DNA from 3 places in the Bradyrhizobium sp. USDA3516 genome. Region 2 is predicted to be linked to each of the others. Evidence: riboswitches for the same ligand, from Rfam matches in the RefSeq annotation. Region 2 holds a riboswitch; each other region holds the start of a gene.
What was found. Region 2 has a riboswitch for cobalamin ahead of metE (5-methyltetrahydropteroyltriglutamate--homocysteine S-methyltransferase). Riboswitches for the same ligand answer to the same signal wherever they lie in the genome.

Region 1 (10,011 bases), on a different contig from region 2:
GTCGGTCTCGTAGCTGTGCGGCATCAATTCCCTCCGACCAGGATGGAGGGATCGCTGACGATATCGGCGCCGTTCAGCCCGCGCAGGACCGGCGCGTCGCGGGTCGAGCCGTCGCGGACGAGATCGAACCCGGCACGCGTCGCAATCAGGGTGATCGCAGCCGCGCTGGAATGGGCGCAGCCCTTGCCGCAGCCGGAGACGTGGAGCCGCGCATCGGCAGCGATGCGCGGCGCCAGCGCCGCTGCGAGCGCACGCGTATCGGCATGGGCTTCGCGGCAACGCGGCGCGCCGCTGCAGGCGATGACGCGCAGCGCCGGATCATGGGGCCTGGTGATGAGCCCCGCCCCGCTCGGCATCTCGCGCTTACCCTCGCTCAGCACCATCCGCCACGGGGTCATGCGCAGCGCATGGCCGCAACCGGAGAATTGATGCAGCGTCGCGTGCAGCATCTGCCCGAACGCGACACCGACCATCGCGCCTTGCGGATAGTGTCCGGGCCGCACCGCGGCCATCACCGGCGCGGGCTCGGTCTCGCCGCGCAAGGATTGAGGCAACACGGCGCCGGATGCGATGTGGGCCGCCATGCGCCCTCGCCCGCCCTTTGCACCGCCGGAGATGACGAACCAGCTTGCGAGCGCCAGCGCCGCGCTCACGGCCTGTCCGCGATCGACGGAACGGCCGAGCTTGGCGCCGTCGGCCCGCACCAGGAGACCGCCCGCGCGGTCGCGCTCGATGCGGATGTCGGCGGAATCGCCGGCGAGAACCCGCGACCGCCCGTCATCGATGGCGAAGCCGAATTTGGTGGGAAGCGCGAGGCCGGAATCGGCAAGCGCCTCCTCGAGCTCAGCGGCGAGCGACTGCGTTTCGTCGCCGGGGCTCCAGAATGGCGTCACCAGGATGTTGCGCCTGGCTTCGATATCGGCGTCGGGATCGAGCAGGGCCAGTCGCGCAAGTCCATCGAGCAACGGCCGATGGCCGTCCTCCTGGACACCCCTGATCTGCAGATTAGCCCGGCTCGTGACGTCGATCAGACCGTTGCCGAAGCGCTCGGCGAGTTCCGCAACCCCGGAGATTTGCGCCGCTTCAAGGCGCCCGCCGAACGGACGCACGCGCACCACGAGCCCATCGCCCGACAGCATCGGGCGCAGCGCGCCGGGACACCAGCCCTTGACCGTGGCCGCGCTCATGAGGCCTCCCGCAGCGCCGCTGCAATCGAATTGCGGCGGGTTCGCCAGAGCGAGGCTTCGTGCAGGCGCGTGAAGCAGGTTTCCATCGCGGCGAGTGCGGACGGATTTTCGCGCGCCATGAAGGCGCGGACGTCATCGTCGCCAATTGTCGCGTCGTAATAGAGGTCGAACAGATGCGGCGGCACGGCGCCGGCGAGATGCGCGAAGGCGGCCATGTGCTCCAGCGTCGCGGTGATCTCGGCGGCGCCGCGAAAGCCGTGGCGCATCATGCCGGCGATCCAGTCCGGATTGGCCGCGCGCGCCCGCACCACACGGGAGATCTCCTCCGTCAGTGTGCGCGCATGTGGTTCGCCGGGCCGCGTCGCATCGAGGTGATAGAGCGACGGCGCGCCTGCGCCGAGGTTCGCGGCTGCCGCGGCGATGCCTGCCTCATGCGCGGCATAGTCGGCGGCGAGCAGCAGATCGGTTTCGGGCAAATCCTGAACATGGACAAAGGCGTCGGCCGACGCGAGACGCTGTTCGATGCCAGCGCGATCCGGCTGCATCGCGCCATCGGCAGAAAGCGCCCAGGATGATGCCGACAGCCAGGCTTCGCCGGCGGCCTCGCGCGTCTGCCGCGTGAGGGCATCCGGGATCGCCGAGAGGCCGACGCCGTATTGCCCGGGCCGCGGCGCAAACACGCGGGCCGCACGGTGGCGATAGGGATTCTCATCGCCCTCGTCCTCGCGCGCGGCGAGCGCCTCGGCGGCGGCTTCGAACAATTGCGCCAGAGGCGCGAAGACATCGCGAAACAGGCCGGAGACGCGCAGCGTCACGTCGATGCGGGGACGGCCGAGCTCGGCCGGCGCGATGATGTCGTACCCGGTGACGCGGCCGGACGCATGATCCCAGCGCGGCGCAAGGCCGGCCAGATGCAGCGCCATCGCAAACTCTTCGCCTGCGGTGCGCATCGTCGCCGAGCCCCAGAGATCGACGACGAGACCCCTCGGCCAGTCGCCATGATCCTGCAAGTGACGGCGCAGCAGCTCTTCGGCGAGCTTTATCCCCTGCGCATGCGCCGATGGCGTCGGCACTGCGCGCGGGTCGACGGCAAAGAGATTGCGCCCGGTCGGCAGCACGTCCTGGCGCCCGCGATAGGGCGAACCCGACGGCCCGGGCGCAATGCGTTTGCCGGCGAGCGCGGAACGCAATGCATCGCGCTCCGCATCGGCACAAGCGCCGCGGCCGAACACGTGCAGGCCGTCGCCGAACTGGCTTTCCTTGAGATCGCAGACGAAGCGGTCGATCCGCGGGATGGCTTCAGCCGGTGCGGCCGAGGCATCGAGGCCGAGATCGTCTTCGAGGCCCGCCGCGCGCGCCTCGTCGCGGATCGCCGCGATCAGGCGTTGGCGACGGGCGGGATCGAGACCGTCAGCGGTCGAATATTCGTCAAGCAGCCGTTCGAGGCGGCGCAAACCTTCGGGCACCGCGGACCTCTCAAGCGGCGGCGGCAGGTGGCCGATCGTGACCGCGCCGATGCGCCGCTTGGCCTGCGCCGCCTCGCCGGGATCGTTGACGATGAAGGGATAGATGACGGGGAGATCGCCGATCAGCGCTTCCGGCCAGCACGCTTGCGACAGCGCCACGGATTTGCCGGGCAGCCATTCCAGCGTGCCATGTGCGCCCATATGCACGACGGCATCGCAGCCCTGCTGCCGGAGCCAGAGATAAAACGCGACATAGGCGTGGCGCGGCGTGCGGGCGAGATCGTGATAGTCGGCATCGCGCGAGGCCGCATCGCCGCGCTCGGGCTGGACTGCGATGACGGACCGGCCGCATTGGATCGCAGCGAAGTGGAACGCGCCATCGCGGCAGCTCGGGTCGTTTTCCACCGCGTCCCAGGCGCGCGCGAGATCGTCCTGCAAGGATTGCGGCAGCCGCGTGAGCGCCGCGCGATATTCGGCGACGCCCCAAGTCAAACTCTGCTTCAACAGTGTCTCGCCGAACGCTTGGACCGGCGCAACCTCGAAGCCGGCGTCCGCCAGATCGGATACCAAGGCCTCCACCGAAGCCAGTGCATCGAGCCCGACCGCGTGCGCGATCTGGTGCGGCCGGCCCGGATAGTTCGAGAGCACGATCGCCAGCCGCTTCTCGCCTGCCGGCTTTTCCGCGAGGCGCCGCCAGGCCGCGACGCGCGCGGCAACGGCATCGACGCGCTCCTCATCCGGCCGATGCGCCAGATGTGAAAACTGCAAATCCGGATCGCGCTGACCGCCCGATTTGAAGCTCACCACGCCGGCGAACAGGCGACCGTCGACCTCCGGGAGCACCACATGCATCGCGAGGTCGCCGGGCGACAGGCCGCGCAGCGATTCCGCCCAGTCCTCGCGCCGCGCCGTCGAGAGCGCGACCTGGAACACCGGACAGGACGCGACATCGAACGGCGTCGTGCCGTCGTCGCCAAGGGCCGAGAACGCCGTCGCATTGACGATCGCCGCCGCAGGATGTTGCGCCAGATGCGCGCGCAGCCAGTCGGCAACACCCGGCGTCTTCAGCGAGGTGACGAACACGCCGTAGGCGTCAAATCCCTTCTCGCGCAGCGCGGCGATCAAGGCGTCGACCGGCCCCGTATCGGCGGCCGTGAGATAGGAGCGATAGAACGTCACGAGCGCGCGCGGCTTCCCCTCGCCGCCCGCCGGCGCGGCAATGACACCACGCGCAGGATCATAAAAGCCCATCTCGGGGACAGTCATCTCGCCGATGACCGGGCCGGCATAGAGGCCTGAAGCCAGCGCGAGCTGCGCAATCGCGGCTTGCGCGGCGACCGGGCCACCGGTGTCGCAGAGCACCTTGAGCCGACGCAGCGTCGAGACTGGAAGGGTCGAGTACGCATCCAGTCGCGTGTCGTCACGGCCGTCCGCCGGCAACACGGCGAGCACGATGTTGCGTTCCTTCGCGAGTTGCTGGAGCGCCGCGAGGCCATAGGCCCAATAAGACTCCCCGCCGATCAGGCGCACCAGAATGCCGCGCGCCTGCGACAGCGTGCGCTCGATATAGGTGTCGACCGACAGCGGATGACGCAGCTCGGCGAGATTGGCGAGCCGCAGCGACGGCAGGCTGCCCCGGCCGCGCCGCCAGCCCGCCGCGAACGCGGCAAGGTCGGAATCCGAATACGAGAGCACCACGAGATCGGCCGGGTCCTGGCCGATGTCTCTTGGCGTCGCAGTCTCCTCGAGACCGCGGCTCTCGCGGAAGACGACGTGCATCAGACTCCCAATCCTGCCTTGATGGCGGCCTCGTCGATATCGCCATGTTCGCCGATCACGACGAGCTTGGATTGCCTGGGACCCGCGCCCCATGGCTTGTCGAACTGATGGCGAACCCGCTCGCCGACCGCCTGCAGCAACAGGCGCATCGGCTTGCCCGCAACCGCGATATAGCCCTTGGCACGCAGCACGTTCTGCTCGCGCGCCAGCTTCTGGACCGAGGCGACCAGCGCATCGATATCCGCAACTTCGGGCAGATCGATCACGACGGAGGCGAAATCATCGTGCTCGTGCTCTTCCTCGCCGTCATGATGCGACGGCCGCGCGGCAAGATCGTTCTCGGCCGCCGCACCGAGGCCGAGGATGACGCGCGCGTCGATCGCGCCATCGGTGACCGGCAGCATCGGCACACGGCGCGGCATCTCGGCTGTGATCGCCGCCTTTGCGGCTTCGATTCCGGCCGCGCCCGCAAGGTCGGCCTTGGTCAGCAGCACGATATCGGCACAGGCGATCTGGTCCTCGAACACCTCCGACAGCGGCGTCTCGTGGTCGAGATTGTCGTCCGCCGCGCGCTGCGCGTCGACCGCAGCCGGGTCCGGCGCGAAGCGGCCGGCGGCGACAGCTTCGGCGTCGGCCAGCGCGATCACGCCGTCGACCGTGATGCGCGAGCGGATCTCCGGCCAGTCGAACGCCTTGAGCAGCGGCTTCGGCAATGCCAGTCCCGAGGTCTCGATCAGGATGTGATCCGGCCGCACCGGCCGCGCCAGCAATTGCTCCATGGTCGGAATGAAGTCGTCAGCCACCGTGCAGCAGATGCAGCCATTGGCGAGCTCGACGATGTTCTCCTCCGGGCAGTTCGCATCGGCGCAGGATTTCAGGATCTCGCCGTCGACGCCCTCGCTGCCGAACTCGTTGACGAGCACGGCGAGCTTCTTGCCGCCGGCATTGGCGAGCAGATGCTGGATCAGCGTCGTCTTGCCGGAACCGAGGAAACCGGTGACCACCGTGACCGGGACTTTTGCGAGCGAGTTCATTCGGCGGCCTCCGGCACGACGGCAATGGGGGGAATGCGGGCAAGCGACTGCTTGCGGAAGATTTCGGGCCGGCTGCGCCACGGCACGATTCCGTCCGGCGCGGCCGCGTAGGCCGCAGCGCCCGCGACCACGTCCTGCGCATTCGCATCGGACAGGCGGCCATAGACATAGGACCAGCGGCCGGGCGCGCTGAGCGCGACCGAGCAGCCCTGGCTGCAGGCCGACAGGCATTCGACGGGAACCACGCTGACGCCCTCGGGCACGCCGGCCTCGAGGATTGCGCCATGCAGGCGCTTGCCGGGCGTCGTTTCGCCCTCGCCAAGCGTCTGGCCGGCGCGGCAGGTGATGCAGACATGAAGTGTGACGGTCATCGCCTCTTCCAGATAACAGCGGGAGGCGATGAGGCGCACGGACCATTCTTCGGAAAGGCCCGCTTCCCCGTCGCGGAACACCCCGTCCGCCGGTCCAAAAATCGTCCGCGCTGGCAGGTCTCCCGGCTTGCGGAGCAGGGTTTTCGCCCTTCGATCCCCGCCTTCCCGATTCCAATGGGAATCAGTGGCTTCGGGCATCTCTCCGGTCACGGTCGCGGGGGCGGCTGCAGTTTGGATCCGGATCTTGCCGATTCGGACCCTATCGCATTCCCTCTTCGCCTGTCATAGGACAGGAACCAACGCTGGGCCACCATTTGCCGGTGGCCGCCACTTGTCAAGCCGAAGGACCGGATCCCATGACGTCTGAACCGGATACCCAAACTGCCGAGGACACCGACATCAGGCACGCCCACAAGATGGCGAAGAAGAAGGCCGCCCGCGACAAGATCATGGCGACCAAGAGCGGCGAAAAGGGCCTGATCATCGTCCATACCGGCGCGGGCAAGGGAAAATCCTCCTCGGCTTTCGGCATGATCGTCCGCTGCGTCGCCCATGGCTTCCCCTGCGCGGTGGTGCAATTCATCAAGGGCGCCTGGGATACCGGCGAACGACGCCTGCTCACCGGCCATTTCGGCGATCTCTGCCAGTTCCACGCGATGGGCGAAGGCTTCACCTGGGAGACGCAGGACCGCGCCCGCGACATCGCCGCCGCACGCGCCGGCTGGGAGAAGGCCAAGGAGCTGATCCTCGACGCGAGCTTGCGCATGGTCGTGCTCGACGAGATCAACATCGCGCTGCGCTACGACTATCTCGACATCGCCGAAGTCGTCGAGTTCCTGACGACGCAAAGGCCTGCGATGACGCATGTCGTGCTCACCGGCCGCAACGCCAAGGACGAGCTGATCGAGATCGCCGACCTCGTCACCGAGATGACGCTGGTCAAGCATCCGTTCCGCTCCGGCATCAAGGCGCAGGCCGGCGTCGAGTTCTGAAGCTGATGAGATGATGAGATTAGGTCCAAACGCTGCGCCGACGAAGGTGCGCTCCCTCCCCCGCTTGCGGGGGAGGGCTGGGGAGAGGGTCTCTCGGCAATCGAGTGCCCCCAAGAGGAGAGAATCCTCACCCGGCGCGTCGCACCGACCTCTCCCGCAAGCGGGAGAGGTGCACCGCGCGCGCAGCCGCCTGATTCAACTCAATCCCATTCCGCTCTTGAAGGCACGATGGCACGCGCATTGATGATTCAAGGGGCCGGCTCGGACGTGGGCAAGTCGCTCATCGTCGCCGGCCTCGCGCGCGCCTTCACGCGGCGTGGTCTGCGGGTGCTGCCGTTCAAGCCGCAGAACATGTCGAACAACGCCGCGGTCACCGTCGACGGTGGCGAGATCGGCCGTGCCCAGGCGCTGCAGGCGCTCGCCGCCGGAGTCGAGCCGCACACCGACATGAACCCGGTTCTGCTCAAGCCCGAGACCGATGTCGGCGCGCAGGTCGTGGTCCATGGCAAGCGCATCGCAACCGCGCGCGCGCGCGACTATGCGGCAATGAAGCCGTCGCTGATGGGCGCGGTGCTGGAGAGTTTCGAACGGCTGAAGGCGCGGGCCGATCTGGTGCTGGTCGAAGGCGCCGGCAGCCCGGCCGAGGTGAATTTGCGCAAGTCCGACATCGCCAATATGGGCTTTGCCCGCAAGGCGAATGTGCCGGTCGTGCTGGTCGGCGACATCGACCGCGGCGGCGTCATCGCCCAACTGGTCGGCATCAAGACGGTGATCGACCCCGACGATGCCGCCATGATCTCCGGCTTCGTCATCAACAAGTTCCGCGGCGACCCCACCCTGTTCGACGACGGCTACAAGCTGATCGAGCAAAAGACCGCATGGCGCGGCCTTGGCGTGCTGCCCTGGTTTCCGCGCGCCGGCGAGCTGCCGGCCGAGGACGCGCTCGGCCTGCGCGATGCGCGCAAGCCGGGCCAATGCAAGATCGCCTGCCTCGCGCTATCGCGCATCGCCAATTTCGATGATCTCGATCCGCTCAAGCTCGAGCCGGGCGTCGATCTCGTGATGGTGCGGCCGGGCGAAGCGATCCCGGGCGATGTCCGCCTCGTCATCATCCCCGGCTCCAAATCCACCCGCGGCGACCTCGCCTTCCTGCGCGCGCAGGGGTGGGACATCGATCTTCTCGCGCACCACCGCCGGGGCGGCCATGTGCTCGGCCTCTGCGGCGGCTATCAGATGCTGGGACGCAGCGTCGCCGACCCCGAAGGCATCGAGGGACCTGCGGGCGAAACGCCGGGCCTCGGGCTTCTCGACGTCGAGACCGTGATGAGCCCGCAAAAAACCCTCACGCGCGTCGCGGCCGTGCATGCCGCAACGGATCAGCCGATCCAGGCCTACGAGATCCATATCGGCCGCACCGAAGGCCCCGATCGCGCCCGCCCCTTCGCGAAGCTGGACGGCGAGGCAGAAGGCGCAATCTCCAGGGACGGCCGTGTGGAAGGCAGCTATCTGCACGGCCTGTTCACGTCGGATAATTTCCGCAAGGCATACCTCGCCAGGCTGGATATTCCCGCGGGCGACGAGCCCTATCACGCCAGGGTCGAGAGCGCGCTCGAGGCACTGGCCGATCACATTGAAAAGCATCTCGACGTCGAAGGCCTGCGCGCGCTAGCGCGCTAGGGCCTCGGCAAGGCGCGTCCATTCGGCTTCGCTGCCGGGGAGCCCGAGGCGGAGCCATGTCGGCTGTTGCGCGAAGACGCGGGACCAGATGTGGTCGCGCGCGAGCTTGTCTTGAGAGGCTCGCGCGTCAGGGGTTTCGTAAAGACGAAACAGCGGTGTGCCGCCGATGAACCGCCAGCCTTGTGACTGCGCCATCGCGTCGAGGCGAGCACAATCGCGCGCGAGCCGCGCCGACGTCGCCTCGGCCCAGGCCTCATCGCGCAAGGCTCGGCAGCCGATTTCGATCGCCGCGCCCGAAACGGGCCATGGACCCGACATCGCGGCAAGCCTGTCGATATCGGCGGCATGACCGATGGCGAAGCCGAGCCGCAGGCCGGCCAGGCCATAAAACTTTCCGAACGACCGCAGGATTAGCAGTCCCGGTCGATCCGCGTCGGGTGCAAGCGACAGCTGCGGATCGGCATCGGCAAAGCTCTCGTCGATGACGAGGCGGCCGACGCGTGGCAGCAGCGTGATCAGGTCCTTGCGCGAATGGCACCGCCCGTCGGGATTGTTCGGATTGACCGCGACGGCGAGGTCCGTACCCGCTAGCGCATCGAACTTAGCAACCTCCTGGACGTCCCAGCCCGCGGCCGACAGGACGCCGGCATATTCATTGTAGGTCGGCGCGAGGATGCGCGCGCGCCCCGCCGCCGCGAGTTGCGGCAGCAATTGGATGGCGGCCTGTGCACCGCTGACCGCAACAACCCGTGCGTTCGTGCGATAGGCCTGCTGCGCGGCCCGATGCAGGGCCTCGATCTCGGCACGCGACGGCAGCGCGCTCCACGCGCCCGCGCTCACCTCGCCTACGGGATACGGTAGCCGGTTGATCCCCGTCGACAGATCGATCCAATCCTCCGCGCGGCCGCCAAACCGCTGCTGGGCCAGATCGAGATTTCCACCGTGCTCACGCATGCTCCGTTCTTTCACGCAAAAGCCAGGATCGCAAGCAGGCCTGCGACCAGCAGCATGGCGCGGCGGTAGACGGTCAGCGCCTCCGCGATGTCGGCGGCGCGCGGATCGCGCGCGCCCTCGTTCAGCCAGGGCTCGTTCGTGACGCTGCCATGATAGATGCGGGGGCCGCTGAGCCGCACGCCCAGCCCGCCCGCCATCGCAGCTTCCGGCCAGCCGGCATTCGGCGAGCGATGCCGTCGCGCATCGCGCGTCATGCACGCCAGCGCATCCGATCTTCGCGGCGCCAGCACCACGAACAGAAATCCGGTCAGCCGCGCCGGGATGAAATTGGCGACATCGTCGATGCGCGCTGCCGCCCATCCAAAGGCTTCGTGCCGTTCGCTGCGATGGCCGATCATGGAGTCCAGCGTGTTGATCGCCTTGTAGCCCAGGATACCGGGCAAGCCCAACAGCGCGCCCCAGAACACGGGCGCGACGATGCCGTCGGAGGTGTTTTCGGCAAGGCTCTCGATCGCCGCGCGTGCGATGCCGGCTTCATCGAGGCTTGCGGG
Region 2 (10,011 bases):
ATGCGCGAGCTTAAGCACCTGCTGCCGCCGACGAGAGAACGCGGGTAATACCAGTCCGAGCGAAGCTCAAGATTGATATAAAGGAATAAATCGCAAGAGAGTTCGCGATCATGAGCCGCATGATTAGCGGCCGTACCCACCACAACCTCCTTCAATCTCGACCACTCGTCGTACGAATCTAAAGCACGCTTACCCGTATCGGCCGTGCCTTCAGGTTTCATAGACCGACTGCCGAGTCCGATCAAGACGCGAGCGTAGGACACAGTCTCATAGGCCTGCTCGCCGAATACGTTATCGCGGGCAAGCAAGCCCTCCATGCTAATGGCGATGCCATGACTGGCGAGCACGCCGGTGAACGTCGCAGCCGTGAATAGCCTTGGTCGGTGCTGAAGATGTCGCGCTTCCGTGGAAAACTGAGGAAGTGCGAAACCCTTGCTTACTCAGGCGTCCTTGCGGGATGCTCGAAAGGCTGATGTGGACGGATTAGCTAAGGCAGGTGGGGTTCGAAGCTCCAATACATCGGCGAAAATTGTCCAATCGCGGACACTCTTTTGCTTGCAAAATTCAGTCTCCGCCTGCTGTGCAGCAGCACTCAGGGAGACGGCATCGACCTTGAATGCTGCCTGGCACGCACGATGCTCGCCGCCGGTATCGTCACAAACGGTCTTAATAAACCGAACATTAAATGAAGGCATGCCCCTCGCTTCCCGTGGTTCGCTTATCGACTATTCTGCCATTCGCATCGCGAGTATTTGATCTGCCTCAAGTAGCCCCCCACCAAGAGGTCTGTCCGCCCATCCAAAGATCGATCAGATGTAACGGCGCGGCACGAGCCGCTTGCGCGCGCAGATTTCTTATATACGCCGGCGAGGGACTATGCGCGCAGGCGATCGTGCGGCAATCAGGCCAGGAACCCCGTCTTCCATCCGACGGTTCACCAGCCGCCCCCACGGTAAGCCGATCATAAGGATTAGTCGCAGCCCACGTTTCGATGAGCCCAGGTCCAGGACTCCAGTGCCGAGACCTAAAGGTGGGATCAGCCCCGACAAGGCTACCGACGATGAAGGCGAACAAATCATTTGACCATCCGTGTGCACGGAGCCAATGAGGAACAATGCTGCCGTAGCCCATGGAGCGTGAGTTGCGCCTCAAATCAACACGCTGGCGTGCTGCAGAGAATGCGATGGATTCGCGCATGCCCGAGTTCGGACATGTACACTGCCACGCGCGGGGTTTGCGGCACGTGGCGGCCGCTCGAGCTCAACCACTCCCGGACGAACGAGGCTTTTGACCCGCATCAATGCTACGACGGCTGTGTCCTGATAGAGGTGATCTTCTAGTAAGCTCAGACGCATGGCAGAAAGAACGACTTGAGCCCATGATGCTCTCATGTCCAAGCACCAGCCATCACTTTTTAGGAATCCTTTCGGGCGCAGCCGAGCCCCGGGTTGATGACCTACACATGGTAAGTTGCGCCGCTTGCGATGGCGTCTACTTTATCGACCTGCGGACAGGCCCGATTATGGGCTCCGAGCAGCGCTACGTCCCTCCTATTGGTGTCAACCGAATCCGGCGTCTTCGCGCTCTCGCTGGAGCACGTGCTACGCGCGCGAGAGCGCGGCTGAAGTCGCCCGCACTCCACGGGATGACGCCGCAGAACACGGAGTTGTGTCACCAACAAGGGACGTGACATGACAGAAAACCGGGCCATTTACCCCGCCACAGGCCAGATTGCTGGAGCTGCAGACCAGTTTAGTTCGTGCAGAACAGTTACAAATAGCAACAGCCGAGGCCTTGAGCTGCCCCAGATCCATTCGACGGAAGCTCAGGCCTTGTTTCCCGGGGAAAATCCAAATATTCGCGAGCGGACAGTGTTCCGGACCAACGATGCCACCGACTGCCCTCTGCCGCGGCTCACGCCATCAAGACCGCGCGCCGCCCCTTGCGCGGAGCCTGCTCGCGCGGACGCCAAGCGATGTTCGTAATGTTCACAAGGTTGTCTGAATTTGTCAGCTCGCAGCGATGAACCTTGTTCAGGATCAAATGGCGATTTGATCTGGGAGCGGCTCGAAATCATGCCGCCCTTCGATCAGGATCTGGAGATTGCCGTGATCGAGGGGAATTCAATTCACCGGGTGGTCTTTCCCTGCCGCCGGGCGTTCGCCGGATGGATCAACGCGAATACCGGAGAGCACGTCGCCGTGCAGCCGACGCATTGGCGTATCTGGCTCGGATAGCGGCGGCGATCCTGCACATAAGATTGGTGTGAGTTGAAGCAGGAACTGGCTTCGGCGTCCTCTCGTCGGACACTATGTGGGGTTGATCGAATGAGAGCGCCTGACGGGGAAACATATCCGAGCGGACCGATGAGAAGCCCCTTGCGGTGAGGTCCGGCATCACCCCTCTCATTGTTGTCGCAATCGTTCCCACTCTTCTTATGAGCGACACCACGGTGTAGATTTTGTCTGTCAGACCAAACGATCGCTTAGCACGGCATAAGGAGCTACGATAAACGTATCGATAGGAGTCCATATTCTCGGCCAATGTTCTCGCCTTGGTGAACCGTCGGCTATTCTGTTTTGGCCAATAACGCGAGCCGTCAGCGTCGTTTCTCCGGGTGCACATCCGTTCCAACCATCAACTGGGGCCAAGCACTTTTTGTTGGCCCCAAGTCTTGCCGCTAGATTATGGAGCGCGGTATTGACCACAAGCGAGTAGCTTGGTCGAGAACAGACCGAGCGCCGGATCAATGATTTTGCGGAGACGATGCAGCGCGCAGTTCGCGGGCGGCAGCGACCATGTTGGTGATCGCAGGCCGCACCTCCTCCCATTTGCGCGTTTTTAAGCCGCAATCCGGATTGACCCAGAGCTGTGATTCTTGCAAACGCGTCCGAGCCAGCACCATCAGCTCCTTCATTTCGCTCACCTCGGGAACGCGTGGAGAGTGGATGTCGTACACGCCAGGTCCGATTTGATTTGGGTATTCGTACTTGCTGAATGCGCCCAGTAGTTCCATTTTCGATCGCGACGTCTCGATCGAAATGACATCCGCATCCATTGCAGCGATCGCACCGATGATGTCGTTGAACTCGGAGTAGCACATATGTGTATGGATTTGCGTATGATCGGTAACGCCTGATGAGCAGATGCGGAAGCACTCTCCGGCCCAATCGAGATAGGCCTTCCACTCCGATCGGCGCAAGGGCAATCCTTCGCGAAGTGCAGCTTCGTCGATCTGTATCATGCCCGCACCGGCATTCTCGAGGTCGCGCACTTCGTCGCGGATCGCAAGCGCAAGCTGACGGCAGACCTCGCTCCTAGGAATATCATCGCGAACAAACGACCAGTTCAGGATCGTCACCGGTCCGGTCAACATCGCCTTCATTGGCTTGCTAGTTAGTGATTGCGCGTAACGCCACCAGTCCACAGTGATCGGCTTCGACCGCACTACATCGCCAAACAGGATCGGGGGCCGGACGCAGCGCGAACCATAAGACTGTACCCAACCCTTCCTGGTAAATAGGAAGCCGGCGAGTTGCTCGCCAAAGTACTGCACCATGTCGTTGCGCTCAAATTCGCCGTGCACGAGGACGTCAAGACCGATGTCCTCCTGCCAACGTACGGCGCGGGCTATCTCCTCCTTGATGAACCTATCGTATTGCTCGTCGCTCAGCGCGCCTCGCGCATGCGCCGCCCGAGCATTTCTGACCTCTGTGGTCTGAGGAAACGATCCGATCGTCGTGGTGGGAAAAGCTGGTAGTCCAAAGCGTGCCCTTTGGATCTCGGAACGACGTGCAAACGGACTTGCGCGCCGGCGCATCGTCTGGTCGATTGCGCTCATCCGGGCAGCGACATTGGCATCATGGATCTTCGGCGAAGTCCGGCGGGCAGTCGCAGCGCATTCCGAATCGGCAAGAGCGAGCCCGACATTTTGGTCGCCAGCGAGTGCTCGCGCCAGGATCGCAAGCTCACGCATCTTCTGAACAGAGAAAGCAAGCCAGCTCTTGACGTCGGACGTGAGCCCGGTCTCGAGTTCAACATCGACCGGCACATGAAGCAGCGAGCAGGATGGAGCGAGCTGTACACGGTGCTTGCCGAGCTTCGCAATCGCGGGCGCCAACCGCCGACGGAGCGATGACAGGTTCGATCGCCACACATTCCGGCCGTCGATGACACCGAGCGACGTGACGAGATCTCTTCGACCGACAGCAATGATCTGATCCAACAACTCTGGCGCTCGAACCAGGTCAACGTGCAGACCCGAGACTGGGAGGCTCAAGGCGGTATCCAAATTGTCGCCTAGGTCGCCGAAATAGCTGGCAACCATGATCTTGATAGCCGGTCCCTCTTTCGCGAACCGGTTATAAGCATGTAGCAGTGATTTTCGCACCGCTTCGTCCAGATCAAGGGCCAGGCAGGGCTCGTCAAACTGAACCCAACTTGCCCCTCGTTCGGCCAATTCATGCAGAACCTCAATATAGATCGGTATCAAATCATCTAGTAGGGATAGGGGCTGGAACGCGCCATCGGCACTCTTGCCGAGCTTTAGGAATGTGATCGGCCCGATCAGGACCGGGCGAGTCTGAAAGCCAAGAGCCTTTGCCTCCTCATACTCTTCAATGGGTTTGCGAGAGCAAAGTCTGAACGCCTGTCCCTTGTAAAACTCGGGAACCATGTAGTGGTAGTTGGTGTCAAACCACTTAGTCATTTCCTGCGCGGGTGCGCCAGCCCCCCGCGGCCCCAGACCGCAACTCGCATCCTGGTCGTCGCATTGTGATCCGCGAGCCATGGCGAAGTACGTCTTGAGGGAAACGTATTCTCGTTTCGAGGCGTAGATCTCCGGGATAGCACCAACCATGACACTTGTATCGAGCACCTGATCATACAGCGAGAAGTCATTCGACGGAATGATCGTCACGCCGAGAGACTTCTGACGGGCCCAGTTCGCTGCGCGCAGGCCGGATGCGTCCTCGAGCAATTGCTGTTCGCTGATCTTTCCGGCCCAGTAGCTTTCAAGAGCAAATTTGAGCTCACGCCTTGGACCGATGCGTGGCGTACCGAGCGTAGCAACCGGAAGAGAGAGAAGAGACATAGTGTTAACCCCTGTTGGGGACAGAGGCCATGGCGGACGCAGGCAGAAGAAGTCGCGCGCGCGCGACGGCTGCTTGGCGCACCACCGAGACACCCCGCCCGTGGACCAATCTTTCGTCGGGGCAGGTCTCCTGGCTCGCTGGTCATCGCTGCTGTCCGGCCTTCCCAAAGCCCTCCCGGCTTCAGTGACATCGTTGGACAGTAGCTCGCCGCTCACAGTTGCGGGGGCAGCGCCGGCATTTGGACCGGCTTCCCTCTTAGCTCCGGATCAAGTGGGATTCGGAGAACCTCGACGACTTGAATTATCGGCAGGAGGATTCTTCCGTCAACCTCTCAGATTATGTGCCACGCTAATCTTGGACATCTACTAGGCGAATGACCGTGCATCTCTATGATTCTCTAAACAGAGCTGACGCAATCAGAGATGTCCTTGATGTTGGAGTGAGACTCGGAGCTGCCTTGAGGCGAGCCGCCAACCCCATCAATGAAAGGGACAAACGCAGCCCGCGCGGCGGCGATTACCGCCGTGTCGAGCAGAATGCATTCGAGGCGGCTTCCGATTTCCAGCGGTTCGCCCAGCACATCCGCTGGCAGCTATTCTCTCGACTAGAAGATCCCTATTGAACACGTCAAGGCAGGCGGCGCAATCTAGCAACATACGCGGCGAGCACGGTTGAATTTTCGTGCCAGCCAGACTTCAAAGTTCGTCGATTAAGTCGGCTTCGTATGCCAGTCATCATGTAGGCCGAACGCCGACGGCAACTATAGCGAACCACACTGTTCAATGACGGCAAACCCATTCCCGATTCTCATCAGGCACCTGGCATAGAGGCGTTCACCTCTTCCGCACACTATCCTGTGCGGGACAAGGATGCACAAACTACGGCCGATACACTGAATGAAAACATCGAAACGTGCGCAGGTCGGAAAGTCGACAAGAGGGACATAAAACCCGTGCAAATCTCCGCCTGCTGCCTGGCACGAAGAATGCAAGCCCCTCGACATACCCAGTCTTTTCTGCTGGGGACGTCCAGCACAGCCAATTGACGCTGTCGCTGGCTAGAGAAGTTAGCGGCGCGTGACATAGAGGGGAGCGCCTGCCTGCGCGGGACAGCCGCGGGTGCCCCGTCGCGTCTCCGTAAACTTCTTGCGCTCGCTCATAGTAGGTTCAAGGTTGCCCGTTTTGGAAGATGTACGGATGAAACGCGATAGGCCAAGGGCTATGAAGAGAATGTCGGGAAGACCCGCGCTATGGCTTGCCGTGGGCGGACTTCTAATCTGCCTAGCCTGGCCGGCTGCCATGAGCAACACTATTCGCGCCAGCGACAACCCACTTGTCGACAGACTCAAGTCAACGTGGCGAGCGCAAGATGGTGAGACAATAGAACAAATCATCTCCAATGTCTCGAAAGTGGCACAGTTCGTCCCTCAGATGTGGGGGGTCGTCGAACTTGGCGAAAGCGACCATGTTTTCGTTTCGTGGACCAGGCACCGAGACAACAAATCAGACGAACAGTACGCGATCACCTGGAAAGTCGCGCTCGACGGTACGATTGAGCTTGCGTCAACCTATGCGAAGCCGATGGAATTGGGCTGGCGTGCCCTAGCGCTCTCGTTGATCGCCAAAGAAGTCGCAGATGGTGAAAGGGACGCAAACCTTAGCTTTCTGCATGATCCAAGTAACTTCAACTTTGTGACTACGCCGCAAGGCCCGCTCGGCGTCCTTCTGCGGCAAGGCCGATGCACTATCATTGAACCTGTTGGGGTAGACTACTTACCCAAGCAGAATGACAAGCCGAACGAGAAAGGCGATCTATGGCGCATTCTGCTCTTGGTGAATTGCGATATCCAAGGACCACGTTATTTTACACACAACGGGGTCATCACTTTCGAGAAGAGCGAAGGCCAAGATTGGGAGCCACAATCCTCTTTTGCCAAGCGCATCGCGAAATTTCCTCCGGGCTCCTGGTTCCAACGGACCGAGCCAAAGGAAGAGGAAGACTCAGGAGAGCGAAGGCCTTAGCAGACGGTCTCGCAGAGCAACACCGCACCGCAGCTGCCGCACGGTCGAATGCCTCGTACTAACTGCAAGAGACACGCGCTCTGCAGCTGCGTTGTTTAACGGCTCCGCAACAGTCCGCCTGCCTTTCTCGCAGCAGTTCGGCCCGTCGTACGGAAGGTCGAGCAGCACGATTGCTTTTTTCCGCCAGGTGTCGAGCTCAGTGGCGCGTACTAGTTTGCGAGATGTGGTTTGCCCGCCTGCACTCCACCCTGTTCGAGTACACCAACGGCGGGGGAACCAGCTCTCATGCATTCTTCACGAGAGCGCTTGAGATGCCTCCGGCCAAGCCGATTCGGGTGCGCGCCGCGCATCGTGTTATTGCGCGGCACACGCAGGAGCGTGAGCCTAGCGACTTTGAGCCGGCACTAGGGACCGATGCTGAGACGAAACGGGCGAGGAAGTTACACTGGTAGCACCCCCCGGCATACCCGCTGAGCGCCTGCCCATCTCCGAGTGCGCAGGGCAGGACGCTCCGCAGCTGTACGCAAACAACGTCGAGCGTCCAGATTGACTCGGTCCTAAATTTCCTCGCACTCATTCGTCTGCACGTCATAGACCCGGATTTTAAGCATGGGAAACCGCTTCTTTAATTCTGCTCCACCTGCCGTGGCACCGTCTTTGGTTGCGAATTCGGCTCTGAGTTGGCCATCTACTTCAAGCGCGTAAGATGAGACCGGTACTTCCCGAACGACTGCAACCATGTCATTCCCATTATGTAGTGAGGTGCTTCAGGATGATGTGTAGCTTGAGTCGGCTAAACCGCACCAGAGCCATTCGCCCCGAGTACGCGATGGGCAAACGCGTATTGTGGACCGAAACCTCACACTGAATTGCATCAGGAGGCACTCGCGACTGTCCGAACACGTAGGCAGGCAAAGCCCGCGGCTCAATATCGCAGCGTTTCCAATTCCTGGAGAAAACGGACGCTGATGCCAGCGTCGGGTAAGCCACTTGAGATCGCGGGGAACCGTCACTACCCAAGAGCGGCGGCCCGTAGCGCCGCCTGAGCCATAAACAGTTCAATTCTTGTACACACGTCTGGGCAGTAGCACTAACGACTATGGTGCCGCGCGGAGGAGCCAAATGCCATAATGCGATTGGTATCAAAGATCAGCTCGTCTGGTGTAACAAGGCACGGACTTGCGCGGTTTGCTCGAACAAGAACGCTTCATTTACGCGGCGAGCGTTGAGTCTGAACTCCATCGCGTCTTTGTCTAAACCGGTCAGAGCGAGCCAGACCAGATCCTTTTTGGACATCTTTTTCGTGACAAGACTTTGGGGCGAATTCATCGCCCTCATCGGAACCGCCCAGTTTGCCGATGGAAGTCGTCACCAACCATGGCAAGGTAGCTCCTCCAAGCCTGACTCCACCGCACGCACCGACGCTTCATAATCCTCATTATTTTGCAAGGAGCGAGCACAGCGTTCCAAGCTCGGGTGTTCAGCATCCCGAGTTCGGCGCCACGCGACGAGGATCTCCTCCTCACGTCCAGAGGGTACAGCACTCTCGCGGTGAGAGAACCGCCGACGCTCGAAGGATACCGCCGCAAACGGCAAGAATTCTCTTGATCCTTACGCAGCGTCAGGTCGTAAGTTCGCACTCACGCCAAGCTCTCATAACGCACACATCGAGGCCGGCGGAATGGACAGCTGCGGTCAAGCGCTCTGGACCGTATCGTGCGTAACATGGATCAGGAGCGAAAGGCTAATGTCGGGATGAAGCACCGCGGAATTATGTTCGCATTGATCGCTCTCATCACATCTCCGGTTTCCGCCGCGACACTCAGCGGTGCTCCGCGCATCCTCGACGGAAATACGATCCAAATCGAGAAAACCACCGTTCGGCTCTCAGGCATCGAAGCTCCTGAGACCGATCAGATTTGCCTCGACGGCCAGGGCCAAAAATGGGCCTGCGGCGTAGTTGTTCGCGACGAGCTCATCAAGCATTCGAATGGGCGAACGTGGGATTGTCATACCGGAAGAGTCGATGAGTATCGGCGAGCCCTCGGCAGCTGCTTCATCGAAGGCGAGGATATAAACGCCTGGATGGTACGCTCGGGCTTGGCGCTATCGGCCTTTGCATCTCACCATACCTACGTTGTTTATGAGTTGGTGGCCAGCACAGCCCATGCGGGGCTGTGGTCCGGCGCGTTCATCGCGCCCTGGGACTGGCGTCGCCGCAATAGGAGCACGATTATCGTGGGCGCGACGTCGGTTCCGGTCGACGCTCAGGAAGTCCTGCTTGGATCCGTCTTGTTATTGGAACCGCCGTCCCCCGAGTGCCCGATAAAAGGCACAGTCGAGAGCAGAGGCGAGCGCATTTATTACCTGCCAGGGCAACCCGGTTACGAACAAATCGACATGACGAAGAAGCGCGGCCAACGCTGGCTCTGCAGCGAAGCGGAAGCCGAAGCCACTGGGTGGCGTAAGGCCGTGCCATGAGGCGACACATGCAAGCAGCCCATTCTCAAGACATATACCATTTAACCAAGCACGCGCGTTCGCGGCGGTCACTGTTGCTGTTTGCTGCTTCGACGGTTTTCCTGCGGTTCGGCAATAAGATTGTCGACGCGAAGGAAGCAAAAGGCCCGCCCAAGCCAAACAACGTACTCTCGCCAGATGCTGCCCTGAATCGGCTGCTGAACGGGAACGATCGTTATGTCCAGGGCGCACCACGAATCGACGATTTCAGGCGCGAGCGGCCGGTCTTGGTTGAGGGACAAAATCCATATGCGGCGGTTCTGAGCTGCGCCGACTCCCGTGTGGTCCCCGAACTTGTCTTCGACAGCGGACTAGGTGATCTGTTTGTCTGCCGCGTCGCCGGCAACTTCGCTAACGATGATACGCTCGCCAGTATG
Region 3 (10,011 bases), on a different contig from region 2:
TCGCGGTGTTGAAATGATGACCGTCCGGCGTCAGCTCGGCGTAGCCGAAATTCATCGCCATTCCGTGCTGCGCCGCGCGCTCGAACAGCGGCCTGGTCGCCGCGTTCGGCATCTCGCGCTCGAACCAGACGTCGAACTCGGCGCGGTCCTCGACATACCAGCGCGGGAAGAACGTCGTCAGCGCCAGCTCGGGATAGACGATCAGGTCGGCGCCCTTGCTCTTGGCTTCGTCCATCAGCGCGATCATGCGCTTGACCACGGCCTCGCGGCTGTCGGCTTTCTGGATCGGGCCCATCTGGGCGGCGGCGACATTGACGATGCGCATCAGCGAGTTCCTGGTGATGTCTGGGGGGAAGCGTCGGCTTGCAGGATCTTCCGCCGTGCCGAGCATAACGCGGCTAGTTGCCGATATTCCAGCCAAGCAGCTTTCATGCCGTCCGCCCCCATTCGGCATCCTGCAACAGTCGCCAGTTGACCTTGTTGCTGGCGGTGCGCGGCAGGGACTCGACGAAGACGACGGCGCGCGGCGCCTTGTAGCTCGCCATCGCGCTGCGCGCCCAGCCGACGATGTCGCCCTCCGACGTCGTCGCGCGCGCTGCGTCATCCAGCACCACCAGCGCCTTGACGGTCTCGCCGCGATAGCCGTCCGGCGCGGAAATGATGCAGCATTCCCGGATGGCGCGGTTTTGGTACATCGCTGCCTCGACCTCGGCCGGCCACACCTTGAAGCCGCTGACATTGATCATCCGCTTGAGGCGGTCGACCGCGAAGAAATAGCCGTCCGCGTCGCGATAGCCGAGATCGCCCGTGCGCAGGAACCGCTTGCCGTCGCGTTCGATGAAGGCTTCGGAATCCGCCTCCGGCCTATTCCAGTAACCCTGCAGCACCTGCGGCCCGTGCACGATGATCTCGCCGACCACGTTGTCGTCGAGCTCGACCAGGCTGTCGGGATCGATCACCCTGGCGTCGGTCTCGTGCACGGCGATGCCGAGGCACTGCCGCTTCGGCGCCGCCATCGGATTGAGGTGCGTCGGAGACATCGTCTCGGTCATGCCGTAGCCCTCGACGAAATCGAGGCCGAACCTGCCCTTCAGCCGTTCAGCGACCGCGGTCGGCATCGCCGCGCCGCCGCCGGTCAAAACCTTGAGCTTCGCAAAGCATTTGTCGCGGAAGCTGGCGCTGGCGAGCACATCCACGATCATGGTCGGCGCGGCGTTCCAGAACGTGACGCCATAGGTCTCGAACAAATCCGGCAGCAGATCCTTGTCCCAGCGCGCCATCAGCAGCAGCGTTGCGCCGGAGACGACGGCGGCATTCATCGAGCCCTGCATGCCCGCGACATGGAACAGCGGCATGAAGCCGGTCATCACGTCGCTGCCGTCGAGTCCATACCAGCGGGCCTGCAACACGGCGGTGAACAGCGCGCTGCGATGGGTGTGCATGCACGCCTTGGGCTTGCCCGTCGTGCCGGACGTGTAGGGCAGGATCATGAGATCGTCCGGCCTCGCCTCCATAGCACCCGGCTGCAGGCCTTTCGCGATCGCGAGCGACCACGAATGCCAGCCCGGCGACGACGGCGGCTCCGACGCCGCTTCGGTCACGCATGCTGGCAGCGTGTAGGGCGTCCTGGCTGGGACCTCGTCGCGATATTGCGCGACGATTGCATGCGTGATGGCCTCGCCGACCAGCGGCGCAAACACATCGCTCAGCTCGCTGCCGATGATTGCAACCCTGGCGCCGCTGTCCGCGGCGAGATACGCGATTTCGGCGGTCTTGTTCATGGGATTGACCGGCACGATCACGGCGTTCGCCCGCATCGTCGCATAGTAAGCGATGACGTATTGCGGCGAGTTCTGCAGCGCGATCATGACGCGGTCGCCGCGCTTCACGTCGCAAACACGTTGCAGGAAGCCGGCCATGGCATCGACCCGGTCGCGCAGCTCGGCATAGCCCAGGCTCGCGCCGTAGAACATTGTCGCCGGATGCGAGGGACGTTCACGTGCAGCACGCACCAGCGCGCCGTAGAGCGTCCCCTCCGGCATCGCGAGATGCCAGGGCTCGTCCGCCGGCCAGGCCGGCGAGCGACGAGGTGCTGCGTGGTCCGCGTTCACCCGTGCTCCTTGTCGGCGATATCGAGGCCGTGGTCGAGCGCGTTCAGAAGCTGATCAGCCTCCCGCTCGGAAATCACCAGCGGCGGTGCCAGGAACAGCGAGGTCTGCTCGCCGCTGGTGCCGATCACGGCGCCGGCCTCCAGCGCGCGTTCTGCAACGCGCGAGGCGATCGGAACCTCGGTGGTGTCGGCGTGCCAGGTCCGCCAGTCCGGACCGTGCAGCTCCACCGTCCAGTGCAACCCCTGCCCCGCGACGCGCCGCACGCTTGGATGCTTTTGCGCGATTGCGAGCAGGCGGCGGGCGAACAGCTTCTCTAGGCTCGCGACGTGCTCCAGAATCTTGTCGTCGCTGACGACCTTCAGATAGGCGCTGACGGCCGCCATGCTGATCGGATGGCCACGCAGCGTGCCGTAGTTCTGCCAGCTCGTGCCCTTGAGTCGTTCCACGATGTCCTTGGACACCACCACAGCAGCAACGGCCGCCGCGCCGCCGCCGAGCGACTTTCCGAGCGTCACGATATCGGGCCGGCTCTGCGCGCCCTGGAACGCGAACCAACGGCCCGCGCGGCCTGCGCCGGTGACGACCTCGTCCGCGATCCAGTAAGAGCCGGCCTGCCGGGCGCAGCGCGCGACCTCATCCTGATAGGCACCGTCGTAATAGATGCCGCCCTGGGTGTAGTCGATGATCGTCGCTGCGGTATCCGAGAGCAGGCGCGCGGCATCGGCGAGATATTCGCTGGGCGGGCTGTTGTTGGCGGGCGCGCCATAGATTGCACCATCGGGGGCGGGAAGAATCCGCACCGGCGCCATCGGCGCCGGCAGCTTGGAGCCGCCCGAGTGCACCGCGAGCCCGCCGTGCCATTGCGGCTGCACCGTCATGCTGCGCGACAGGCCAGTGATGCCGTGATAGGCGCGCTCGCGCGTCGCCAATGCCGAACGCTGCGTCAACGCCTGGCACAGCGACAGCGCCATGTCGTTGGCCTCGCTGCCACTGATGCAGAAGCGCACCGCGCCGACCCAGTCCTCTTCGCCCTTGAAGGCGATGGCCATCAGATCGTCGGCGGCCTGCTCGCGGCCGATCCAGGTCCAGCCTTCGTTGACGACGGGCGTATCGGCCGCGCGGCGGATCGCCTCCACCATCGCCGGATGGCGATGGCCGAGACCGCCGCCGGTGTTGCTGCCATCGATCAGCTTGCGGCCGTCCGCAAGGTGAAAGTAGACGCCCTCGCCGCCAACCACGGCCATCGGCGAAGCCTCGCCCGCATTCAGCCCGGTTCGCAACAATCTGCTCATCGTGGATCCCTCACTGCGCAGCCGCGACGCCGTAGCCGCCGCCACCGCACATCTCGATCGTGACGAGATCGCCTTGCTGGAGCACCAGGTTCGACTTGCCGTCGATGGCGACGTTCGCGCCCTGCCGCACCAGCGAGATGCGGCAGGCCTTGCCCGATTCGCCGCCCTGCATGCCCCACGGCGCCATCACCATGCGTTCGACGCAAGTGGTCAGGTGCATCGAGGGCGCGAGAATGCGGTAGGTGCGGACCGAGCCGTCACCGCCGCGCTGCGCGCCCGCGCCGCCGGAATTCCGGCGGATGGCCTGCTGCTCGAGCCGAATCGCGTAGTTCGCCTCGATCACCTCGACCGGCGTGTTCGAGGTGTTGGACAGATGCACGCGGGTTGCGGACGTGCCGGCCCGATCGTGCCGCGCGCCTTCGCCGCCGCCATGGACTTCATAGAGCATCTTCCACGACCCGTTCGGCCGCGGCTCGGCGAAGAACAGCACGCCCGCGGTAGTCGCCCCACCCGCGGACAGGCGCTCGGGAATGGTGTCCTGCATGGCGCGGAAAATCGCATCGACGATGCGCATGGAGGTCTCGTGATTGCCGGCGGCAACAGAGGCGGTCCAGCCGGGCTCGAGGATCGAGCCCGGGCGCGTGATGATGGTCAGCGGCCGCAGTGCGCCGGCATTCTGCTGCATGTCGCGCCCGCTCATGATGCGCGCGGCATAGGCGACCCCCGAGCGCGCCATGAACGGCGTCGTGTTGCAGAAATTGGAGACGCGGTCGCAGCTTCCGGAGAGATCGAAGGTCGCTTCATCCCCGCGAATGGTGATTTTCACATGGATCCGTGCCGGTGCGTTGTTTGCGCTGCCGTCGTCGAGATAATCCTCGCCCTCGTAGACGCCATCTGGCAGGTCGCGCAGCGCTTCCCGCATCTCGATTTCGGAGAGGTCGTGCAGGCGCGACTGCGCCGCCATGAAGACCGCCTTGCCATGCTCGCGGCAGAGCTCGACGATGCGCTTCTCGCCGGCCTTGGTCGCCGCGATCTGGGCAAGAAGGTCACCCTCGCAGGATTCGGCATCGCGAACGTTGGCCTTGAGCAGCTGCACGATCGGCGTATTGAGGCCGGCAGCGCTCGCGATCAGCACCGGCGGAATCCGCATCGCCTCCTGGAAGGTGTCGACGGCCTTTGCAAAATAGCTGCCGGGCCAGGTGCCGCCGATGTCGGGCCAATGCGCGAGACTGACCGCGAAAGCCACGATTTCGCCATCGAAGAAGACGGGGCGCACGACCTTGACGTCGTTGAGATGATTGCCGCCGAGCGCGCCAACATTGTAGATCACGACGTCGCCGTCGTTCAGGCCATCGCGCGGCATCACCTTCAACAGTTCGGGGATGGTGTAGGCCATCGCGCCGAGATGGATCGGAATGTCGCGGCCCTGCCCGACCAGGCCGCCGTAGCCGTCCGTGATCGCAGACGAGAGGTCGCCGGCCTCGCGCAAGAGCGGCGAGCGCGCCGAACGCGTCATCACGAGGCTCATCTCCTCCGCCGCGGCGGAGAGCCCGTGCCTGATGACCTCGACGACGAACGGATCGAGCTTCATGCCGCCCTCCGCGTCAGGAACAGATTGCCTGATGGATCGGACCTCGCCTGCCAGCCCGGCGGCACCACCACGGTCGACCAGGCGTCTTCGATAATGGCGGGACCATTGATGATCTCGGCGAGCGAGGCGCGGTCGATGATTGCGGTCGGGATGTCATGGCAGCCGTCGAACGAGCAGCTGCGCGTGCCCGTAGACACCGCCCTTACTGCCGTGGCGGGCCGGCTGACGACCGTCGTCGACGGGCGGCGCGCCTGCACCCGCACCGATTCGATGACGCAGGGCTCGCCGGTCGCATAGCCGAACAATTCGTGATGCCGCGTCAGGAAATCCTGCTTCAGCCTGGCGACATCGAGCGGCATTGTGAAGGATACCGGAATGGCGTCGTTTTGCGCCGCGTAGCGCATCAAGGCCACCAGCTCGACCTGGATCTCCGCCTTCGCAACTCCGTTTGCGAGAAGCGGCGCGGATGCATCGGCAATCAGGGCCTCGATCCGTTCCGAGACGCGGGCGAGATCGATGCCATCGAGGGCTGCGCGAAAGGTTTGTTGCTGCAGAAAGCTGAAATCGGCGGTGAGGCAGCCCAGCGCCGAGAATGCGCTGGAGGCACTGGGCACGACCACCTCCGCAATGCCGTAGAGATCGGCGAGGCCCGCGGCATGCATCGGGCCGCCGCCGCCGAAGGCCAGCAGCGTGCAGTCGCGGCCGTCGATGCCGCGCTCGACGGTGACGCGGCGGAGCGCGCGGGCCATGGTCGCGTTCGCGACCTTGATGATGCCGAGCGCCGTCTCAGTCAGGCTCAGCCCGAGCGCGCGGGCGATCGGTTCGATGACGCGCTTGGCGCTCTCGATGTCGATGCCGATGCGGTCGCCAAGCTTGGTCTCGGGATTGAGATAGCCGAGCACGGCATTGGCATCGGTGATGGTGGGCTCGGTGCCGCCGCGGCCATAGCAGGCCGGGCCCGGCTCGGAGCCGGCGCTTTCCGGCCCAACCGTCAGGCCGCCGGGACCGTTGCGCACGATCGATCCGCCGCCGGCGCCGATCGAATGCACCGCGAGCATCGGCTGGCGCAGCGGCTTGTCGCCGAGCATGCGGCCGTCGGTCATTTCGGCCTGGCCGTCGACGATCAGGCAGACGTCCGTCGTGGTGCCGCCCATGTCGAAGGTCAGCATCCGCGAGCAACCGAGCTGGCGCGCGATGCTGACGGACGCCGAGACGCCCGCCGCCGGCCCCGACATCGCCATCACCAGCGGACGCCGCTTCACCGCCGAAATCGGGACCATGGCGCCGGCGGAGTGAAACACCTGCAGTCCGGCGCCGATCGGCAGCCGCTGCTCCAGCTCGCTGAGATATTCGACCGCGATCGGCATCGCGGCCGCATTGAACACGGTTGCCGAGGTCCGCTCATATTCGCGCGCCTCGGGATTGACCTCGTGCGAGAGCGAGACGTGAGCGACCACATCCTTGAGCCGCGCGCCCAGCATCTTCTCATGCACCGGATTGGCATAAGCGTGGAGGAGCGCGACTGCGACGCTCTGAACGCCCGTCCCCTTCAGCCACGTCACCAGACGTTCGATCTCGGCTTCATCCAGCGCCTTCAGCACCCGGCCCTCGTGATCGAGGCGCTCGGCGAGCCCAAAGCAGCGTTCAGGCGGCACCAAGGGCGGCGATTTCGGCGGAATGTCGAGCCGATAGAGATCGCGCCGGCGGTAGCGCGCGATCTCCAGCACGTCGGCAAAGCCTTCGGTCGCGACCAGCGCCACCTTCGGCAGCCGGTTCTCGACGATCGCATTGGTCACGCGCGTGGTGCCGTGGACGAAGCGCTTGACCTCGCTCTTGCGCAGGCCCACCGCCTCGATCGCCTCCAGCATCGCCTGCACCGGTGCGTCGGGCCGCGACGGCACCTTCGCGATCCGCGCTTCCGCGGAATCGCGCCGGATGGCGATGATGTCGGTGAAGGTGCCACCGATATCGGTGCCGACCTCCCAGTGATTGCCGGAGTAGCTCATCTGCACAGTCAGTTACGCGTGACGTTCATCATCATTTCCTGTCATGCCATCACGTGCGAGCGTGCGACAGAGCGATGGAAGCGGTATAGGGCCAGAGTTGTCGCAAACCACCGGGCCAGCAAGCCACCGGCATTGCGCGGCGCAGCATCGGCTGCACGTTTTGGTGCAGCGCTGCTCGCGCAGAGAACAGAAGCCACGAGGCAGAAATGTGCAGCGCACCCTTGGATTCTTCGGCGCAAATGGAAACGCCCGTTGCATTGCAATGGGGTCGCACAAGGCCGTTGTCTAATTTGCAGGCGATCGAACGGCGGTGCGGGCGAGAGCATTGACCAGGAGCTATGCACGCAGGTCGGCTCAGCCTCTCTTTATTGTACGGCCAGTAAGCGAGGGATATCGCGTGTGACCACGGCTGACGGCAGGTCTCCTGGCTCGCGGGCCGTGACCGCTTCGTCGCCTTCCCGGGACCGAGGACCCAGTGGCGCGTGACGAAGGATTCGCCGCTTACAGTTGCGGGGGGAAGCCGCGGATTGGGGACCATTTTCCCCGCCCCGCATTCCCCTTTCATTCCCCTCCCGGAAAAACCGTCGCGAGCATCTAGGATTGCCGGCAAGACAGAGGCAATGTGCCAGTTGCGGCCCGGTGGCCAAAGCGAACCAACTGTCCTTGGAGGTTAGCATGGAAGGCGAGACCTTCCTTTGGCTGATACGGCATGCGCCCGTCCGCGGCATCGCGGGGACGATCCATGCCGCCGATGCGCCGGCCGACCTCGGCGATCACGCGGCATTGGCGGATATCAGGCGGCGCTTGCCCGCGGATGTCGCCGGCTATGCCAGCCCGTCGCGGCGCACGGTCGAAACGGCGCGCGCACTGGGGCTCGAACCGGAGCTGATCAGCGAATTCCGCGAGCAGGATTTCGGCGATTGGACCGGCCATCGGCATGACGAGCTCGCCGCGACCGGCGGCGAGGCCTACGCGCAGGTCTGGCGCGATCCCGCGCACGGACGGCCGCCGAACGGCGAAAGCTTTGTGGATCAGGTCGCCCGCGTCCGGCTGGGCCTGGCGCAGATTGGCGCAGCCTCCGCGGCACTGGTCGTCCATTCCGGCACCGTTCGGGCCGCGCTCTGCATCGCGCTCGATCTCACGCCGGAAACGGCGCTGCGCTTCGTGATCGATCCGCTTTCGCTGACGCGGATCGACCGACTGGGTGGCGGCTGGCGCGTCGTCTGCGTGAATCAGCGAGTCAGCTAGGCCGATCCGGTACGTTGGCCTGCGCGAACGTCGCCATGCCATTGTGAAGTGCGCAAGCCGAGCGGACCAGCGGCAGCGCAATCGCGGCGCCCGATCCTTCGCCGAGCCTCAGATCGAGGCTGATCAGCGGCTGCACGTTCAGCGCGCGCAACACCAGCCGATGCCCCTGCTCCGCCGATTGATGCGAGGGCAGCAGGAACGGCTGGCAGGACGGGTTGAGGCGCACTGCTGCCAGCGCCGCCACCGAGACGATGAAGCCATCGATCAACACGGGGATGCGGCGCTGCGCGGCCGCGATGATCGCGCCCGAGATGGCAGCGATCTCGAGGCCGCCGACCGCGCACAGGATCTTCTCGACCGAGGCCCCAGTGACGCCGTGGCGCGCGATCGCTGCATCGATCACCCGCGCCTTGTGCGCGCGGCCGGCCGCATCGACGCCGGTGCCACTGCCCGCGATCTCCCCGGCGCTCACACCGAGCAGGCTCGCAGCAATCGCCGCTGACGTCGCGGTGTTGCCAATCCCCATCTCACCGAAGATCAAAAGATCAGGCCGGGCGGCCATGGCGCGCACCACCGCGCGCTGGCCGGCCTCGAAGGCGAAGGCCAATTCCGTGGGCGTGAGCGCGGCCTCGACGCTGAAATCGCGCGTGCCGCTGCGCGGCTTGTCGGTGACGATTCCCGCCATCTGTGCCTCGGCCAGCGTGCCGGCGTCGACCACCTCGAGGTTTGAGCCCAGCTCGCGCGCCAGCACCGAGATCGCGGCGCCGCCGGAGGCAAAATTCGCCATCATCGCGATGGTGACGGCTTGCGGATAGGCCGACACGCCCTGCGCGACGATGCCGTGGTCGCCGGCAAAGACGACGATCGGGACCCGCGCGGCGCGCGGCTCGTCGGTGGCCTGCAAGCCCGCAAGCTCGATCGCGAGCTGCTCGAGCCGGCCGAGCGCGCCGGTCGGCTTCGTCAGCTGCGCTTGCCGCGCAATGGCCGCCTCGCGATGGATCGCGGAGAGTTCGGGGCAGTTCTGGGTCACCCATTCGGGAAGCATGCTGCTCAACGCCTGCGTTTGATGATGTAGCTGTCCATGATCCAGCCGTGCCGCTCGCGTGCGTCCTGCCGCACGGCGGCAATGCGCGCGCCCAGTTCAGCCAGCGCGCCGGACATGAGGATCTGATCGGGCATGCCGAGATAGGCTCCCCACCAGATGTGAAGTCCGGCCGGATCGAGCGACTGGAACGCCGTGCCGCCATCGAGCATCACGACGACGGTATCGACGCCCTGCGGCCAGCCGCCTTCGCGCAAGCGCCGCCCCGTCGTGACCAGGAACGGCTCGCCGATGTCGTTGAGCGGCAGCGCATGCGCCGCGCACAGCGCCTGGATCGAGGTGATCCCAGGCACGACTTCGATTGTCGGCAATGGATCGAGCCGCCGCGCAATGCGCAGCGACGAATCATAGAGCGACGGATCGCCCCAGATCAGCAGCGCGACCTTGCCGTCACCCCCGGAATGATTTGCGATCGTCTGCGCCCAAGTCGCGGCAACCGCATCATGCCAGTCGTCTACGCCCTTGTGGTAATCCGCCTCTGTCGCATCGCGCACGGGAAGGTCAAACTCAGCAATGCGCGTCGTTGTGTTGGTGAGCACACCGGCGCAGATCGTTCGCCTGAGATCGGCGAGATCGGATTTTGCCGTTCCCTTGCGCGGAATCAGGATGAGATCGGCGGCGTTGATGGCGTCAACGGCGGCGCGCGTGAGCTGCGCGGGAT

Region 1: another riboswitch for cobalamin. It lies ahead of AC24YW_RS04200 (DUF1636 family protein); the one in region 2 lies ahead of metE (5-methyltetrahydropteroyltriglutamate--homocysteine S-methyltransferase).
Region 3: another riboswitch for cobalamin. It lies ahead of AC24YW_RS04115 (hydantoinase/oxoprolinase family protein); the one in region 2 lies ahead of metE (5-methyltetrahydropteroyltriglutamate--homocysteine S-methyltransferase).

The regions. Positions count from the first base shown of each region.
Region 1 is NZ_JBYGYN010000001.1:856,518-866,528, forward strand. Features, by position in the region: gene AC24YW_RS04180 (precorrin-8X methylmutase) at 1-24, opposite strand, end outside; gene cobG (precorrin-3B synthase) at 24-1,187, opposite strand; gene cobN (cobaltochelatase subunit CobN) at 1,184-4,432, opposite strand; gene cobW (cobalamin biosynthesis protein CobW) at 4,432-5,466, opposite strand; gene AC24YW_RS04200 (DUF1636 family protein) at 5,463-5,837, opposite strand; cobalamin riboswitch at 5,933-6,153, opposite strand; gene cobO (cob(I)yrinic acid a,c-diamide adenosyltransferase) at 6,194-6,829, shown strand; gene AC24YW_RS04210 (cobyric acid synthase) at 7,058-8,506, shown strand; gene cobD (threonine-phosphate decarboxylase CobD) at 8,495-9,460, opposite strand; gene cbiB (adenosylcobinamide-phosphate synthase CbiB) at 9,472-10,011, opposite strand, start outside.
Region 2 is NZ_JBYGYN010000010.1:90,450-100,460, forward strand. Features, by position in the region: partial or broken gene AC24YW_RS27990 (IS3 family transposase) at 240-403, opposite strand; gene AC24YW_RS27995 (LYR motif-containing protein) at 441-695, opposite strand; gene AC24YW_RS28000 (hypothetical protein) at 2,076-2,237, shown strand; gene metE (5-methyltetrahydropteroyltriglutamate--homocysteine S-methyltransferase) at 2,747-5,092, opposite strand; cobalamin riboswitch at 5,196-5,398, opposite strand; gene AC24YW_RS28010 (nodulate formation efficiency C protein) at 6,392-7,114, shown strand; gene AC24YW_RS28015 (thermonuclease family protein) at 8,840-9,595, shown strand; gene AC24YW_RS28020 (carbonic anhydrase) at 9,604-10,011, shown strand, end outside.
Region 3 is NZ_JBYGYN010000001.1:838,290-848,300, forward strand. Features, by position in the region: gene AC24YW_RS04095 (N-carbamoyl-D-amino-acid hydrolase) at 1-325, opposite strand, end outside; gene AC24YW_RS04100 (long-chain-fatty-acid--CoA ligase) at 429-2,111, opposite strand; gene AC24YW_RS04105 (class-III pyridoxal-phosphate-dependent aminotransferase) at 2,108-3,403, opposite strand; gene AC24YW_RS04110 (hydantoinase B/oxoprolinase family protein) at 3,414-4,994, opposite strand; gene AC24YW_RS04115 (hydantoinase/oxoprolinase family protein) at 4,991-7,000, opposite strand; cobalamin riboswitch at 7,398-7,601, opposite strand; gene AC24YW_RS04120 (histidine phosphatase family protein) at 7,676-8,248, shown strand; gene cobT (nicotinate-nucleotide--dimethylbenzimidazole phosphoribosyltransferase) at 8,241-9,293, opposite strand; gene cobF (precorrin-6A synthase (deacetylating)) at 9,299-10,011, opposite strand, start outside.